Regions from separate parts of the Pseudomonas sp. Tri1 genome, predicted to be linked through region 2. Evidence: predicted binding sites of a transcription regulator. Region 2 holds the regulator's gene; each other region holds the start of a gene.
The links. Region 2 encodes FliA, which starts transcription of late flagellar genes. Its sites were predicted from a motif close to CTAAAGTTTNNNNNNNNNNNGCCGNTAA; they were not measured.

Region 1: a site for FliA is predicted at 1,462-1,489, ahead of J9870_RS01865 (methyl-accepting chemotaxis protein). Genes of this name have one in related genera too.
Region 3: a site for FliA is predicted at 2,233-2,260, ahead of J9870_RS15975 (methyl-accepting chemotaxis protein). Genes of this name have one in related genera too.
Region 4: a site for FliA is predicted at 1,924-1,951, ahead of J9870_RS01750 (methyl-accepting chemotaxis protein). Genes of this name have one in related genera too.

What each region holds. Positions count from the first base shown of each region.
Region 1 covers NZ_CP072913.1:425,480-429,933, forward strand. The annotation lists gene J9870_RS01865 (methyl-accepting chemotaxis protein) at 1-1,420, opposite strand, end outside; gene J9870_RS01870 (methyl-accepting chemotaxis protein) at 1,621-3,525, opposite strand; gene J9870_RS01875 (16S rRNA (uracil(1498)-N(3))-methyltransferase) at 3,639-4,346, opposite strand; gene tatC (twin-arginine translocase subunit TatC) at 4,343-4,454, opposite strand, start outside.
Region 2 covers NZ_CP072913.1:1,823,017-1,827,470, reverse strand. The annotation lists gene J9870_RS08105 (protein phosphatase CheZ) at 31-816, opposite strand; gene J9870_RS08100 (chemotaxis response regulator CheY) at 835-1,206, opposite strand; gene fliA (RNA polymerase sigma factor FliA) at 1,373-2,116, opposite strand; gene fleN (flagellar synthesis regulator FleN) at 2,113-2,943, opposite strand; gene flhF (flagellar biosynthesis protein FlhF) at 3,060-4,409, opposite strand; gene flhA (flagellar biosynthesis protein FlhA) at 4,421-4,454, opposite strand, start outside.
Region 3 covers NZ_CP072913.1:3,755,241-3,759,694, forward strand. The annotation lists gene J9870_RS15955 (LysR substrate-binding domain-containing protein) at 1-514, shown strand, start outside; gene J9870_RS15960 (MmcQ/YjbR family DNA-binding protein) at 511-861, shown strand; gene J9870_RS15965 (DUF1294 domain-containing protein) at 858-1,283, opposite strand; gene J9870_RS15970 (undecaprenyl-diphosphate phosphatase) at 1,280-2,110, opposite strand; gene J9870_RS15975 (methyl-accepting chemotaxis protein) at 2,381-4,015, shown strand; gene pnuC (nicotinamide riboside transporter PnuC) at 4,274-4,454, shown strand, end outside.
Region 4 covers NZ_CP072913.1:396,081-400,534, forward strand. The annotation lists gene J9870_RS01750 (methyl-accepting chemotaxis protein) at 1-1,846, opposite strand, end outside; gene J9870_RS01755 (hypothetical protein) at 2,130-2,384, shown strand; gene J9870_RS01760 (lipocalin family protein) at 2,492-3,061, shown strand; gene J9870_RS01765 (formimidoylglutamate deiminase) at 3,183-4,454, opposite strand, start outside.

The DNA of each region.
Region 1 (4,454 bases), 1.4 Mb from region 2:
CGTCCAGCACGCTACCGATTTTGTCGCTCTCGCGTTTGAGATGACCCATGGCTTCGGTGGAGTTGCCCACTTCCTTGGACAGGCGTTCGATCTGGGCGATGGCTTCGCCGACCACTTTTTCGCCTTCGCGAGCTTGTTGGTCAGCGGCAACGGCTGCTTCGGAGGCTTCCTCGGCATTGCGCGCCACTTCCTGCACTGTGGCGGTCATTTCGTGCATGGCTGTGGCGACCTGATCGGTTTCCACTTTCTGGCTGTTGACCCCGGCGCTGGTCTGTTCGGTAACGGTCGAGAGCTGTTCGGCGGCGCTGGCGATTTGCGTGACGCCGTCGCTGATGCCGCTGATCAGTTGCCGCAGGCTGATCACCATGCGCTGCAGGCTGCCTTGCAACTGGCCCATGTCGTCACGGCGGGTGACCACCAGGTTTTGACTCAAGTCGCCGGAGGCGACACGTTCGAGGGCAACCAGGGTTTGCTGCAGTGGAGCGACGATCTGCCGGGTAATGATCCATGCGGCCAGCAGGCCAAACGCTAACGCCAGGATGGTGACGATGATCAGCGTTTCTTTTGCTTGGGCCGTCTCCTGGTCGCGTTTCTCGATTTGCGAGGTAGTCAATTGATTGTTCAGTTCATTCAACCGGGCGTCGTGATCCACCATTTTCTTGAGAGCCGAGGCGCTGGCCACCTGTGAATCGCGGAACTGGCTGACAGCAGCACGATAGGCTTTCATCGATTCACTGGCTTGTTGCAGGTCGGCGGTGTGTTGTTCCGGCAGTTTGCCCGGTAGGCTTTCAAGGTTTTTCAAGACGTTTTCGATGGCGTCCAGCGCTGGTTGCTCAGCTTCCGCCTTGCCGCTGTAGGTGTAGCCGCGGACCTGGTAGCGCGCTTGCTGGAGCAGTTTGCTCAGCTCCACCACACTGTTGAATTGCGGGACGCTGTCGCCTTGGCGCAAGGCATTTTCGACTTCTGTCACCTTGGCCACGGCGTTGTCGGCGTTGGCGCCAAGCTTGGAGCGGGCCGATTCGCGGTTCTGCGTCGCCTGGGTCAGGTCGGCAAAGGCACGTTTGTACTCATCGAGGATAGCCAGTTGCTGATTGAGCAATTCCTGGTCTGCCGGGCGCACAAACCGTTTGAGGGCAGCTTGTATGCTCTCCTGGAGCTTGCCCAGGAACTCGCTGACGGTAGCCGGCCCTTGTTCGCCGCGGCGCATCTCATAGTCGAGGCTGGCGACGCGCAAATCCTTGGCCAACTCATTGAGGCTGGAGATGGAAGCCTGTTTATCGGCACGGCTGATTACGCTGCTCAGGCTGTTCCAACCTGCGAAGGTGCTCAGGAGGGTCATAAGCAGGACCAGGCCGAAGCCGAAACCTAGCTTGCGGTTGACACTTACGTTTCCCAGCTTTTCGGTTAGCCAACTGAACATGCCGATACTCCTTCGAACCTTTTATAGGTCTTATGAGAAGAGTATCGACCATGTCACGGGGATCTGTAGAAAATAGGTGGGGGCATTGCTGCGGTGAGGGCGCTCGGCTGCGAGCGCTCGTCAGTCCAAGCGAGGTGGGTGGCCGCTCGCGCCCAGCGGGCGCAGAGCCCTCTCCATGGGGTGTATGCCTGCCCTTGAGGTTAGACCTTGAAGCGTCCTACCAGTGTCTGCAAGTGAACGCCCAGCCGCGCCAGTTCGGCACTGGAGGCGGCGGTTTCCTCGCTGGAAGCGGCGGTCTGTTCGGAGATATCGCGCACGTTCACGACGCTGCGGTTGATCTCTTCGGCCACGGCGCTCTGCTGCTCGGCTGCGGCGGCGATCTGCTGATTCATCGATTGGATTGCCGAGACAGTACGGGTGATGTTTTCCAGTGAGCCGCCGGCGCGCCGGGTCAGTTCGACGCTGCTGTCGGTCAGGTTGCGGCTGTTGTCCAGGGTGGTCGCGACCTGTTCGGTGCCCGATTGCAGGCTGCCGATCAGCGCTTCGATTTCTTCGGTGGACTTCTGGGTTCGCTGGGCCAGGCCACGAACCTCGTCGGCCACCACCGCAAAACCACGTCCGGCGTCACCGGCCCGAGCCGCCTCGATGGCGGCGTTGAGGGCCAGCAGGTTGGTTTGCTGGGCGACGGATTTGATCACGTCCAGCACTCTGCCGATCTTGTCACTCTCGCGTTTGAGATGACCCATGGCTTCGGTGGAGTTGCCCACTTCCTTGGACAGGCGTTCGATCTGGGCGATGGCTTCACCCACCACTTTTTCGCCTTCGCGAGCCTGCTGGTCCGCGGCGACCGCTGCTTCGGAGGCTTGCTCGGCATTGCGCGCCACTTCCTGCACCGTGGCGGTCATTTCGTGCATGGCGGTGGCGACCTGATCGGTTTCCACTTTCTGGCTGTTGACCCCGGCGCTGGTCTGTTCGGTAACGGCCGAGAGCTGTTCGGCGGCGCTGGCGATTTGTGTGACGCTGTCGCTGATACCGCCGATCAATTGGCGCAGACCCACGGTCATGCTCTGCATGGCACGTTGCAGTTGGCCCAGTTCGTCGCGGCGCTCGGAGCTGAGGTTGTGGGTCAAGTCACCTGCCGCCACGCGCTCGGCGACCTTGAGGGTCTGCTCCAGCGGGCTGACGATCTGCCGGGTAATGGCCATGGCTGCGATCACCCCGAGCAACAGGGCCAGCGCGGCGGCTGAAACCAGGAGCATTTTGGCTTTGTCGGCATCATGGTCGCGCACGACTGTTTGAGACAGGGTGAGGTCTCTACTGGCCCCGCGTAGCACAATTCCCAAGTCGGACATGCGCTGGATAGCGGCAGCGCTGGCGGTCTGGGCTTCACGGAACTGGCTGACTGCAGCACGATAGGTCTTGAACGACTCGTTGGCCTGTTGCAGATTGACGGCGTGTTCATCGGGCAGTTGGGCCGGCAGGCTGCCGAGGATTTTCAACGCGTTATCGATGGCATCCAGGGCCGGTTGTTCGGCGTCGGCCTGACCGCTGTAGGTATAGCCGCGAACCTGATAGCGGGCTTGCTGGATTGCCTTGCCCAGGCTTACCACACTGTCGAGTTGAGTAGCGTTGCCGCCTTGCCGTATGGCGTTTTCAACGCTGGCGACGCGGGCCACGGCATTATCCGCGCTGGCGCCCAATTTTCCGCGCGCACCCTCACGACTGGCAATGGCACGGGTCAACTCGGCGAAGGCAACCTTGTAGTCGGCGACAGCGGCCAGTTGTTTGTCGATGAGTGCTACATCGGCAGGCTGCTCGACCGGTTGACGGGCGGTCTGGAGCCCGGGCTCCAATTTGCCGATCAGATCGTTGATTTCCCCCGGACCTTTTTCACCGCGGGTCGAGTAATAGTCCATGCGTGCAGAGCGCAGGTCCTTGGTCAGGTCGTTCAGGCTGGCGATGAGCCCCAGCGTATCGCCGCGGGCAATCACGCTACCCAGGCCGGTCCATCCGGTGAAGGCGATCATCAAGGTTAAGAGCAGTACCAGACCGAAACCGAAGCCGAGTTTGCGATTGACGCCTACGTTACCTAGCCATTGGAACATGCTGATACTCCCTTGGAGGGCGAAACTGCTTTGTATAAAGCACTATCGGCCCATCAGGGGGGAACTGGAGAAATGAGCTAAATGAGCTTGGACACTGTGGCAAGCCACGGGGATCAGAACAACCGTGCGAGCAGGGCGGTGACCGCGGTCTCGACCCGCAGGATCCGCTCGCCCAATTGCACCGGTTGCAGGCCGGCCTTGGCCAGCAGGTCGATCTCGTAGGGAATCCAGCCGCCCTCCGGGCCGATCGCCAAGGTCACCGGCTCTGCCAGCGCACGCGGGCAGGGCGGGTAGTTGCCGGGATGACCGACCAGGCCCAAGGTGCCGTCGGTAATGGCCGGCAGGCGGTCTTCAACGAAGGGTTTGAAGCGTTTTTCGATGATGATTTCCGGCAGCACGCTGTCCCGGGCTTGTTCCAGGCCCAGGATCAGTTGCTCGCGAATGGCCTCGGGCTCGAGGAACGGCGTCTGCCAGAAGCTCTTTTCCACGCGATAGCTGTTGACCAGCACTACGCGCGGCACGCCCATGGTGGCGATGGTCTGGAACACCCGCCGGAGCATTTTCGGACGCGGCAGGGCCAGCACCAGGGTCAGCGGCAACTTGGCCGGTGCAGGCTGGTCGAGGGTCACTTGCAGTTCCGCCTCGCGGGCTTCCAGGCGCAGCACCTGGGCCGTGCCCATCAACCCGCCGATGCGCCCGACCCGCAGACTGTCACCGACGGCGCTGCGATGGACTTCCTGCATGTGGGTCAACCGGCGATCGCTCAGGATCACGCGGTCCGGCCCGATGAAATCGGCCTCTTCGAGCAGCAGCAGGTTCACGCTTGGGTCGCTGGCGGCTGGTCGTTATGGTCGTCGGCCGGCTGTTCGTGCGGCTCTTCACTGCGTTTGCGTACCAGGGCGCCGAACAGGATGCCGATCTCGAACAAT
Region 2 (4,454 bases):
TAATGGCTGCTCCTAAAACAGGGCTAAAACTCAGAATCCAAGGCTGGACAGCAAATCGTCCACATCGTCCTGACCGGACATAACGTCTTCTCTTTTATCGGCATGAATCTGCGGACCTTCACCCTGCGAGAGATGTTTTTGTGGATCTTTTTCAGCAAGCATCGCTTCACGGTCGTGTTCGATGCCGGCAAAGCGGTCGACCTGGCTGGCCATCAACACCAGTTTGAGCAAATTGCTTTCTACTTCGGTGACCAATTGGGTTACGCGCTTGATCACTTGACCGGTCAGGTCCTGATAGTCCTGAGCCAGCAGAATGTCGTTGAGATTGCTTGCCACCGCGCGGTTCTCGGTGCTGCTGCGCGTCAGGAAACCGTCGACCCGACGGGCCAGCTCCCGAAACTCTTCAGCCCCTACTTCGCGGCGCATGAACCGACCCCAGTCGGTGCTCAAGGCCTGGGCTTCGTCGCTCAGGCCATTGACCAGCGGCGTTGCGCTTTCCACCAGGTCCATGGTGCGGTTGGCCGCAGCTTCGGTCAGCTTGACCACATAACCCAGACGCTCGGTGGCATCGGTGATCTGCGAGACTTCCTCGGCCTGCGGCATATTCGGGTCGATCTGGAAATTGACAATCGCGCTGTGCAGTTCACGCGTGAGCTTGCCCACTTCCTGATACAGACCACGGTCACGGGTCTGGTTGAGCTCATGGATCATTTGAACCGCATCGCCAAAGCGGCCTTTTTCAAGGCTGTCGACCAGTTCGCGGGCATGTTTTTTCAGGGTCGATTCGAAGTCGCCCATTGAAGATTCGTTGTCCATAGCTCCCCCGTGGCGCCGTTAACCGATGCGTTCGAAGATTTTTTCGATCTTCTCTTTCAACGCCTGGGCCGTGAAGGGTTTGACCACATAGCCGTTCACACCGGCCTGGGCCGCTTCGATGATCTGCTCGCGCTTGGCTTCGGCAGTTACCATCAGCACCGGAAGGTGCTTGAGTTTTTCGTCGGCGCGCACATGGCGCAGCAAGTCGATACCGGTCATGCCGGGCATGTTCCAGTCAGTCACCAGAAAGTCGATGCTCCCGCTGTTGAGAACCGGAATGGCAGTGGTGCCATCGTCGGCCTCGACCGTGTTGGTGAACCCAAGGTCACGCAACAGGTTTTTTATGATCCGCCGCATCGTTGAGAAGTCATCAACGATGAGGATTTTCATGTTCTTGTCCAATTCGACCTCCAAGCAGTCTTAAACGTGTCCAGCACCTGAACGCGCCATTTCAATCAATCCGGCACAACACTCGACAACGGCCTGGAGCCCCACGGATGGAGACTGGTGCGACGTATGCCAGACCAACCCCGTTCGCAGTGCTCCCACACAGCTGTCAGCGCGCTCGCCACTCCCCCAAACGCCCCCGCAAACGGGCCGCGCACTGGCTGTGTAACTGGCTGACCCGCGATTCGCTGACCCCCAGGACCTCACCGATTTCCTTGAGGTTCAGCTCTTCGTCGTAGTACAGCGCCAAGACCAGTCGCTCACGCTCCGGCAAATTGGCAATCGCATCCGCCAGCGCGCTCTGGAAACGCTCATCTTCCAGGTCACGCGACGGCTCCATGTGAGCACTCGCGTTATCCTCGTGCAGCCCTTCGTGTTCGCCGTCCTGCAACAGGTCATCGAAACTGAACAGGCGACTGCCCAAGGTATCGTTCAAAATCCCGTAATAATCGTCGAGACTCAACTGGAGTTCGGCCGCAACCTCGTGATCTTTAGCGTCACGCCCGGTTTTAGCTTCAATAGCGCGGATCGCGTCACTGACCATGCGGGTATTGCGGTGCACCGAACGCGGCGCCCAATCGCCCTTGCGGACTTCATCGAGCATCGCCCCACGAATGCGGATACCGGCATACGTCTCGAAACTGGCGCCCTTGCTCGCGTCGTATTTGTTCGACACTTCGAGCAGGCCGATCATGCCCGCCTGGATCAAGTCCTCGACCTGGACACTGGCCGGCAACCGCGCCAGCAAGTGATAGGCGATGCGCTTGACCAGGGGTGCATAACGCTCAATCAATTCATATTGGGCGTCCCGTGCCGATTTTTTGTAGAGATGGTTGTAACCGCTGGCTGTCATAACACGGGCCCTGCTGTTTGTTGCACGAGACGCTCGACGAAAAACTCCAGATGCCCACGAGGGTTGGCCGGCAGTGGCCAGGTATCCACCTTCTGGGCGATAGCCTTGAACGCCAGCGCGCATTTGGAACGGGGAAAGGCTTCATAAACGGCACGTTGTTTCTGGACGGCCTTGCGTACGCTTTCGTCGTAGGGCACAGCGCCGACATATTGTAGGGCGACGTCCAGGAAACGATCCGTGACCTTTGTCAACTTGGCGAACAGGTTGCGCCCTTCCTGCGGACTCTGGGCCATGTTGGCCAGGACGCGGAAGCGGTTCATGCCGTAGTCGCGGTTCAATAGTTTGATCAGGGCATAGGCGTCGGTGATGGAGGTCGGTTCGTCGCAGACCACCAGCAACACTTCCTGGGCCGCGCGCACGAAACTGACGACGGAGTCACCGATACCGGCAGCGGTGTCGATCACCAGCACATCGAGGTTGTCACCGATGTCGCTGAATGCCTGGATCAGGCCCGCGTGCTGGGCCGGGGTCAGGTGAACCATGCTCTGGGTGCCGGAGGCAGCCGGTACGATACGAATCCCGCCCGGTCCCTGCAGCAGCACGTCGCGCAGTTCACAGCGGCCCTCTATCACGTCCGCCAGCGTGCGCTTGGGGGTTAGCCCCAGCAGCACATCGACGTTCGCCAGGCCCAGGTCGGCGTCCAGCAGCATGACCCGTCGGCCAAGCTCTGCCAGAGCCAGGGACAAGTTCACTGACACGTTAGTCTTCCCGACGCCACCTTTGCCGCCGGTCACCGCGATCACCTGTACGGGATGCATGCTGCCCATGTTCGTTCTTTACCTTGTCTTACTTAGACGGAGGCCACATTACTGGCTGCGCGTTCACATTCGGAACAATGCATGGCAGACCATCGATGTAGGTACAAAAAATATTCATGATTACCTCAGCCGACCTGCTTGGTCGGGCTGTGGTAGATGTCAGCGAACATATCAGCCATGGCTTCTTCGCTGGGTTCTTCCTGCATTTGCACACTCACGGCACGACTGACCAATTGATGACGGCGCGGCAGATGCAAATCATCCGGGATCCGCGGCCCGTCGGTCAGGTAGGCCACCGGTAGCTCATGACCGATCGCCAGGCTCAACACCTCGCCCAGGCTTGCCGTTTCGTCCAGCTTAGTCAGGATGCAGCCAGCCAGCCCGCAGCGTTTGTAGCTGTGGTATGCGGCGGTTAGAACCTGTTTTTGGCTGGTGGTTGCCAACACGAGATAATTTTTTGACCGAATACCGCGCCCGGCCAGGCTTTCAAGCTGCATGCGCAGGGCCGGATCACTGGCTTGCAGGCCGGCAGTATCGATCAGCACGACGCGTTTGCGCAGCAGCGGTTCCAGCGCTTGAGCCAGGGATTGCCCCGGATCCACGTGGGTCACCGACACATTGAGGATTCGGCCCAGGGTCTTGAGTTGTTCCTGGGCGCCGATGCGGAAACTGTCCATGCTCACGAGGGCGATGCTCTGGGCACCGTACTTGAGTACATAACGGGCCGCGAGCTTGGCCAGGGTGGTGGTCTTGCCCATGCCGGCCGGGCCGACCATCGCAATCACCCCACCCTCTTCCAGCGGCTCGACTTCCGGCGTGGCGATCATCCGCGCCAGGTGCGCCAGCAACATGCGCCAGGCCTGACGAGGCTCTTCGATACCGTTGATCAGCGCCAGCAGGTCCCGGGACAAAGGGCCGGACAGGCCGATGCGTTGCAGGCGACGCCACAGGTTGGCCTGGGCCGGACGGCTGCCTTGCAGCTGGTTCCAGGCCAGGGAGCCGAGCTGGACTTCCATCAGTTCGCGCAGGCTGTTGAGTTCAAAACGCATCGAGTCCAGGGCACGCGGGTCGACACCACCGCTTGGTGCGGCCGGGGCCGGGGCCGGACGACGCGGTTCGACCTGGACCTGTTCGACCAGTGGCTCGGCAGCGGTCAACGGCAGGCCGGCGGTCAGTGGCTGACCGGCGAACAATTGACGATTGGTGCTAGCGCTGGTCTGGCCTTCGCTGCTGCGCAGGCTCAATTCGGCCTGGGCGCTGGCGATGCGCGACTGGGTCTTGCGCAGCTCATCCTCGAGTTCCATGTTCGGAACGCGTGGGGCCAGCGCCGACAACTTGTAATCCAGGGCAGCCGTCAACTCGACACCGCCAGCGATCCGGCGATTGCCAATGATGGCTGCTTCAGCGCCCAGCTCGTCACGAACCAGCTTCATGGCCTGACGCATATCGGCGGCGAAAAAACGCTTCACTTGCATAAACCACTACCTCAGCCGTTGGGCCCTACTGTCGCAACGATGGTC
Region 3 (4,454 bases), 1.9 Mb from region 2:
GGACTTGATCAGCGAAGGCATCGATGTGGCGTTGCGCGTGCGTGACCTGGGAGACGAAGACCCGCTGCTGATGACCCGGCGCCTGCGCCAGGCACGGCTGATGCTGGTTGCCAGCCCAGCCTTTGTCGAAGGACGGCGGATCGAAACCCCGGACGATCTCAAGCCATTGCCAGTGCTGGGAGCCCTTGAAGCGGATCGCCTGGTGCACCTGCGCCTGGTCAAGACCAACGGGGAAAGTGTCGAACTGGCCCTGGAGGCCCGCCTGGGCATCGACGACTTTGTCGTACGCCGTGCCTGCACCCTTGCCGGCTTGGGTTTTACCTTACTGCCAAGTATGTATTGCGAGCAGGAATTGCAAGACGGCACACTGGTGGAATTATTGCCTGGATGGTCGCTACCCGATGGCTGGCTGCAGGCGGTCTACCCGCATCGACGTGGCATGCTGCCGGCGGTGCGCGCATGGATCGACCATCTGGTAGAAGCGTTCGAAGGCTGTGGAGATAGAAAGATATGAGCTTGAGCGAAGAGGATGTCGCGCAATTTTGCCTGGGCTTGCCCGGTGCTCGGGAAGACTACAAATGGGGCGGCGTGCGGGTGTTCTCCATCGCCGGAAACAAGATGTTCGCTCTCCAAGGCCTGCGCAGCGATTCGTTGGCGTTCAAGGTCGACAAGGATCTGTTCCTCGGTCATTGCGACCGCCCGGGCATTCATCCGGCGCCCTACCTGGCGCGGGCCCAGTGGATCATCATGCACCTGCCCTACCCGCTGGGCGCCGACGAGCTGCAAGGCCTGCTGCAACGCTCTCACCAATTGGTGGTCAGCAAATTGCCCAAGCGCACCCAGGTCGGGTTGCTGCTCTAGAACAACGCCAGCAGGCGCCCGAGGAACAACTGGTCGATCCAGAACACTTGGTGCAGCAGGACGATGAACCAGAACACCACCTGGAACGACACCTTGCGGGTTTTGTGGCGAAACACCTGCTGGGCCAGCAATGCCCCCGGCCAACCGCCCGCCAGTTCCACGGCATGCAGCACATTCTCGGGGATGCGCCAGGCGTCGGCACGGGCCTTGCGCTTGTCACTCCAGTAGAGCAGAAACGCCACCAGACTGACGAGCCCATAGGCTGTCATCGGCACCCAGGACACGGCTCGCAATCCGAGCATGAGCGAACCGAACAACGGCAAGGCACACAGCAGCGCAAACACGATCAACTTGAGCCGCAGGTTCTGCACGGCACCGTCGGCAGTGTGCGCGGAGCGTTTGCGGGCACCGAAATCGTTCATGGCCGGGCTGCCGCCCAGTCCACCCAACCGAATTGCCAGGTTGCCAGGATCAACAGGCCGAACGCGATCCGATACCAGGCGAACACCGCGTAGCTGTGACTGGCGATAAAGCGCAGCAGGCCCTTGACCGCAATCATGGCGAAGATGAACGCGGTGACGAAACCGATGGCGAACACCGGGAAATCCGCCGGAACGAACAGTTCGCGGTACTTATAGCCCGAATAGACGGCTGCCCCGACCATGGTCGGCATCGCCAGGAAGAACGAAAACTCGGTCGCGGTCTTGCGTGACAGCCCGAACAGCAACCCACCGATGATCGTTGCGCCCGAACGGGAAGTCCCGGGAATCATCGCAATGCACTGGGCCAGGCCGACCTTCAGCGCATCCTTCCAACTGATCTCATCCACCGTTTCGGCATGCACTTGATGCTGGCGCTTCTCGGCCCAGAGCATCACCAAGCCACCCAACACCAGCGCCATCGCCACCGTGACCGGGTTGAACAGGTACTCGTGGATCAGATCAGCAAACAGCACGCCCAGCACCACGGCGGGCAGGAAAGCGATCAGCAGGTTGGCGGTAAACCGGCGAGCGCTGGGTTGCGTCGGCAAGCCCAGCACCACGTCGAAGATCTTGCGCCGAAACTCCCACACCACCGCCAGGATCGCGCCAAGCTGGATAATGATGTTGAACGCCATAGAGCGCTCGCCGCCGAACTCTAGCAAGTCAGCGACAATGATCTGGTGCCCCGTGCTGGAAATCGGCAGGAACTCCGTCAAGCCTTCTACCACGCCAAGAATCAGTGCCGAAAAGGCGGTCCACAAATCCATTCATCCCCCAAAAGACTATGCTTGCGCAGGTCTCATCAAATTTTAAGCGGTATGCGAGTGAAAACAGCGGGTGCACGGTGACTGCGATTTTTCAAAAAAACCAATGAAAAAATCAGGACAGGCTCAGGTTTTGCGCTGCGGGGCCGAAATCCTATCAGACAAGCCCTGATAACGCTGCCGCGTTATGACTCAGGTCAATGATGGATAGCTGCCAGGCGCTACAGTGCCGGCCGTCGTTATGACAAGAATAAGAAACCGGAGTGACAGCGTATGAATAGCTTGCGCAGTGTGTCGATCAGCCGACGCTTGTGGCTCATCCTGATCGTGGCCATCGTGATGTTGTTCACCTTGGGCGCGTTGATGCTTATACAGATCCATAGCGACCTCTACCAAGCCAAAGTGCAGAAAACCCAGCATGTGGTGCAGACCGCCAGCGGCGTGCTGAGCTATTACCATGGCCTGGAAACTGCCGGCACCCTGACCCGCGACGCCGCGCAAAAGCAGGCCCTCAGCGCCGTGCGTGGCCTGCGCTATAACGAGACTGATTATTTCTGGATCAACGACCTGACGCCCGTCATGGTCATGCACCCGGCCAACCCGAAACTCGAAGGCCAGAACCTCTCGGCGATCCGCGACCCGAACGGTTATGCGCTGTTCAATGAGATGGTTGCCATCGCCAAGTCCAAGGGCGCCGGCATGATCAACTACCTCTGGCCGAAACCGGGGGCCGAGGCGCCGGTGGGCAAGACTTCCTACGTCAAACTGTTCGAGCCGTGGGGTTGGATCATCGGTTCGGGCGTGTATGTTGATGACGTGCAAGCCGAATTCCAGTCCCAGGTGATCAAAGCCACCGTGATCGGACTGGTGATCACCCTGCTCATGGGCCTGCTGCTGACCTTGATTGTGCGCAGCATCGTTCGCCCCCTGCAGGAAACGGTCAACGCCATGGCCAACATCGCCAGCGGCGAAAGCGACTTGACCCGCACCCTCGACACCCACGGCCAGGACGAAGTCACCCAACTGGCGCGGCACTTCAATGCCTTTACCGCCAAGCTGAGGCAAGTGGTGACCCAACTGCAAGCCTCGGCCAGCGCGCTGGGACAATCCTCCAACGAGTTGGGCAACGACGCCGCCCAGGCACAGGAGCGCAGCCAGCAGCAATCGCAACAAATGGAACTGGTGGCCACCGCGATCAACGAAGTGACCTATGGCGTGCAGGACGTGGCGAAGAACGCCGAACACGCCGCCAGCGAGATGCGTGACGCCGAATCCCAGGCCCAGCAAGGCCAGGTCAATATCGACGGCAGCCTGCAACAGATCGACCGCCTCTCCCAGACCATCGATCAGGCGGTGGAAGTGATTCGCACCCTGGCCAGCGAAAGCACCCAGATTGGCAGCGTGCTGGAGGTGATCCGCTCGATTGCCGAGCAGACCAACCTGCTGGCCCTCAACGCCGCCATCGAGGCCGCTCGCGCCGGTGAGCAAGGCCGCGGCTTTGCGGTGGTGGCTGACGAAGTACGGCTGCTGGCCCAGCGCACGCAAAAGTCCACCGCCGAAATCCAGGCAATGATCGAACGTCTGCAGAACCATTCCGAAGCGGCGGTAAAAGTCATCAGCGACAGCAGCCGAGCCTCGCAGCTCACCATCGAACAAGCCGGCCTGGCGGGCGCCAGCCTCAACGCCATCGGCCAGGCCTTGCGCAACCTCAACAGCCTGAACGCTTCCATCGCCAGCGCCACCCTGCAGCAGGCCCATGTGGTGGAAGACATCAACCAGAACGTCACCCAGGCGGCCGGCCTGTCCCACAGCACCGCCCTGGCCGCCGAACAGTCGAGCCTGGCGAGCACGCGGCTCAAGGCTCTGAGTGAGCAGTTGAACGGGTTGCTCACACAGTTCCGTGTCTAAGGATTGATGGCCCCTTTTGTGGGAGGCGAGCTTGCTCGCGATGGCGACGGTACATATCAGCACTGATACAAGCTGAGCCACCGCTATCGCGAGCAAGCTCGCTCCCGCAGGTTTTTTTTGTATTGGCCCCACACCGCAAGTCCCTTGTGGGAGCGAGCCGGCTCGCGATAGCGGCGGCACAGCCAGCATTGATATTGGAGCTGGCCACTGCATAACGTTTACAATCGCCGCCCTCTCCTATTTTCCCAAGGAACCGCCATGTCCGGGCTTGAACTGTTTGCCGCAGCCCTCGGCGTGATTGCTGTCTGGTTGACGGTCAAGCAGAACCCCTGGTGCTGGCCGATCGGCCTGGTCATGGTGTTGCTGTACAGCTGGATTTTCTTCGAAGTGAAGTTGTACTCAGACATGTTGCTGCAGGTGATCTACGCCGCGCTGCAAC
Region 4 (4,454 bases), 1.4 Mb from region 2:
GTTCCAGGTCAGCACAGGCGCGCAAGGTAGCCTGCAGGTTTTCCACGCCTTCCTGGTTCAGCGTGTTGATCTCGGTGATGTCGACATTGATCGATTCCACCACGGCGGTCTGTTCTTCGGTGGCGGTGGCCACGGACTGGTTCATGCCGTCGATTTCACCGATGCGCTGGGTCACGCTGCCCAGGCGTTCGCCGGCCTGGTTGGCGATGCCGACGCTGCTTTCGCTCTGGCGCTGGCTGTCGGTCATGGTCAGCACCGCTTCCCGGGCGCCGACTTGCAGTTCTTCGATCATCTTCTGCACTTGCTGCGCCGAATCCTGGGTGCGGTGGGCGAGGTTGCGCACTTCATCGGCCACCACCGCGAAGCCGCGTCCGGCTTCACCGGCCCGGGCGGCTTCGATGGCGGCATTCAGGGCGAGCAGGTTGGTCTGCTGGGAAATGCTGGTGATCACCTCCAGGATCTGGCCGATGTTCACCGTGTTGCTGTTCAGGGTTTCGATGTTGCCGCATGAATCGCTGATCTTGGCTGACAACTGCTGCATGGCGGCGATGGTTTTATCCACCACGTGCTGGCCGTCTTCAGCCAGGCTGCGGGCATCGCTGGAGTGCTGCGAAGCGAGGGCGGCGTTCTGGGCGATTTCCTGGGCGGCGGCGCCGAGTTGGTTGATGGCTGCGGCTACGCTGCTGGTGCGCGACGCCTGCTGGTCGGAGTTGAACATCGACGAGTTGGACGCACTGACCACGCGCAGGGCGACTTCATTGACCTGGCCGGTGGCCGAGGCTACCTCACGGATCGAGGTATGGATGCGCTCGACAAAACGGTTGAACGAAGTACCCAGGGCGCCGAACTCATCGTGGCCATGGATGACCAGGCGTCGGGTCAGGTCGCCTTCGCCTTCGGCGATGTCATGCATGGCGCGGCCCATGGTCAGCAGCGGTTGCATCAGCACGCGGATCAACATGCCCAGTAGGGCGATGATGAACACCACGGCAATGGTCATGGCGATCAGTGCCGAGGTCCGGAACTCGCTGAGCATCGCCAGGGCGGTGTCCTTGTCGAGCACCAGTGCCACATACCAATCGGCCCCCGGCAAACCATTGACGTGGGTGAAGGAGATGAACTGGGTCTTGCCGTCGAGCTCGACCTCTTTGACGCCCGGGCTGATTTGCGGTGCACCGTTGGGGTAGGCCTCGGCCAGGGTCTTGAGTACGCGCTTGCTGTCGGGGTGGATGAGGATCTTGCCGTCGGCGCTGACGATGAACGCATGGCCGTGGCCGCCGAAATTCAGCGAGTTGATGATGGCGCTGACGCTGGACAGGTCGATGTCTGCACCGGCCACGCCGATCATCTGGTTCTGGTGCTGCACGGGGGTGGCGACGGTGATCACCAGTTTGCCCGACGAGGCGGCAATGTAGGGCTCGGTCACGATGGTTTGCTGTGCGCTACTGGCGGCCTTGTACCAGCCACGGGCGCGGGGGTCGTAATCGGCGGCGCGATTGCCGGCCGGTACCGAGAACATCACGCCGTCGGTGCCACCGAAATAGCTGAGCTGAAAATTGCTGGTGTATGCCGGCAGGCCCACGGCGCGTTTGAGGCTGTCGGCGCTGCTGCCGTCTACGGCGATCTGCTGGGCCAGCGATTGCAGCAATTGGATACGGCCTTCGACCCACGTCTGGATGTTACGACTGGTCAGGTTGCCGAGTTCCTGCATGGAGGTTTCGGTGCTGGCGTGCAGGCTTTGGCGCTGCCGATAGTCGTTGAACAGGATGAAACAAGCGAATGCAACGGCTACCACGAGAGCAGCAGCCAGCAGTATTTTGTGGCTGAATTTCATGTTTCTGGTCATTAAGAACACTACCGCGGAGAGACGGGTCAGGACGGGGCGTCAATTTGCCATAACGCAGTAGATTGCGCTGTTTCTTTTTATCGGCGCAGGAACCCGTCCCATCAGCCGTCTGCGATTCCATTCCGACGAAATGCACGATGCTGTCACAAACTGAGTGTTTCACCTATGAAACACCTGGCGAAGCCCAATAAATACCGGGGCCGTCGGGGAACCAGATAGGGGTTTTCTCTTCTAAGCTTCTGGTTGGCACCCTGCCACCCCCTTCCGTTCCAGGAGTTACACCATGTCGCTGCGATCTATCGCCTTGTTGTTTGTATGCGTCGTACTGACTGCGTGCAGCAAGGTCAACCAGGAAAACTATTCGAAGCTGTCGGCTGGCATGCCCAAGTCCGAAGTCGAAACGTTACTGGGGAAACCGACCGATTGTTCAGGCGCGCTCGGCATGTCCAGTTGCACCTGGGGCGATCAGAAAAGCTTTATCAGCGTGCAGTACGCTGGTGACAAAGTGTTGATGTTTTCCGGCCAAGGCCTGAAGTAAACCGGGGATAGTGTCCTGTGTGATCGGTTCTGCCAGTCAAGTTCGCCTTCGAATTTGAGCCGACGAACTCACCACGCAGGTCACTCAGTGCCCGCGGGAGAAAAATAATGATGCGGTTAGTGTTAGTGTTTTTAGCTGGCCTGGTTTTGGCTGGCTGTGCCACTTCTGGCGAAGACCCGTTGGCACCCAAGACTGTCAACAGCGTCAACCTCAAGCGTTACCAAGGGACCTGGTACGAGTTGGCCCGCCTGCCCATGTATTTCCAGCGCAATTGCGCCCAATCGGAAGCTCACTACACCCTCAAGCCTGACGGCAATATGGGTGTGCTCAATCGCTGCCTGACTTCGGACTGGCAGTGGGAAGAGGCCAAGGGCACTGCGACGCCACAGGTGCCGGGCAAGACCGACAAGCTCTGGGTCGAGTTCGACAACTGGTTTTCACGGATCGTGCCGGGCGTGGCGAAAGGGCAGTACTGGGTGTTGTACGTCAGCGACGACTACAAGACCGCCATCGTCGGCGACCCGAGCCGCCGCTATATGTGGCTGCTGTCCCGTACGCCGACCGTCAATAGCGTTGTGCGCGAAGAGCTGCTGAGCACGGCGCGTCAGCAGGGCTACGATACGACACGCTTGATCTGGCGCGCGTCGGATCGACAGATGGCCAAGACTTCAGACTAATTGCCTCCCGAGAACCAATGTGGGAGCGGGCTTGCTCGCGATGACGGACTTTCAATCAACCTCAGTGTTGAATGAGAAGGCCTCATCGCGAGCAAGCTCGCTCCCACATTTTTTATCCGCGTCAGCCTAAAAGTTCGCGCAGCACCTGGGTAAACGCCTGGGCGCTTTCTTCTTCGCCGGCATGGCGTCCGTCGCGCACCACCCATTGTCCGCCAACCATCACATCGCGCACCTGGCGATCCCCGCCGGCAAACAGCCAGCGATTGAGAATCCCGTCACCATGGGCCGTGGCCAGGTACGGATCGTTGCCATCGAGTACCAGCCAGTCGGCGCGCTTGCCGATTTCGAGAGCACCGACCGGTTGCCCCAAGGCCTGGGCGCCACCTTCCAGCGCCGCATCGAACAAGGTACGACCGACCATTGGCTGATCCGCCCGATACAAGCGGTTGCGGCGTTGGTCCCGCAGGCGCTGGCCATATTCCAACCAGCGCAACTCTTCGACCACACTGAGCGACACATGACTGTCGGAACCGATGCCCAGGCGCCCGCCTTGTGCGAGGAAGTCCACGGCTGGAAAAATTCCGTCGCCCAGGTTGGCTTCGGTGGTCAGGCACAGGCCGGCGATGGCCCGGCTCTTGGCCATGAGGCTGACTTCATCAGCGTTGGCGTGGGTCGCGTGGACCAGGCACCAGCGCTGATCCACCTCGGTGTTTTCGTACAGCCATTGCAACGGACGAGCGCCGCTCCAGCTCAGGCAATCGTCCACCTCTTTCTGCTGCTCGGCGATGTGGATATGTACCGGGCACTGACGGTCGCTCGCAGCCAGCACTTCCTGGATTTGTCCAGGTGTCACGGCGCGCAGGGAGTGAAAGCACAAACCCAGCGCCTGCGCCGGTTGTTTGGCCAGGACCGGCTGCAGGCGTGCTTGAAGTTTCAGGTAGTTCTCGCTGCTGTTGATGAAACGACGCTGTCCGTCATTGGGCGCCTGGCCGCCAAAACCGGAATGACTGTAGAGCACCGGCAGCAGCGTCAGGCCGATGCCGGCGGCGGTGGCGGCGTGGCTGATGCGCAACGCCAGTTCCGCCGGGTCGGCATAGGGCGCCCCGTCGGTGTCGTGGTGCACATAGTGGAATTCGGCGACCGAGGTGTAGCCGGCCTTGAGCATTTCGATGTACAGCTGCCGGGCGATGATGCCGAGCTGATCGGGACTGATCTTTCCGACAAGGCGGTACATCAAGTCGCGCCAGGTCCAGAAACTGTCATTGGGATTGCCCGCCACTTCCGCCAACCCGGCCATGGCGCGTTGGAAGGCGTGGGAGTGCAGGTTCGGCATGCCCGGCAACAGTGGACCGCCCAGCCGCTCGGCGCCATCTGCGTGGGAGTCGGCCTGGAC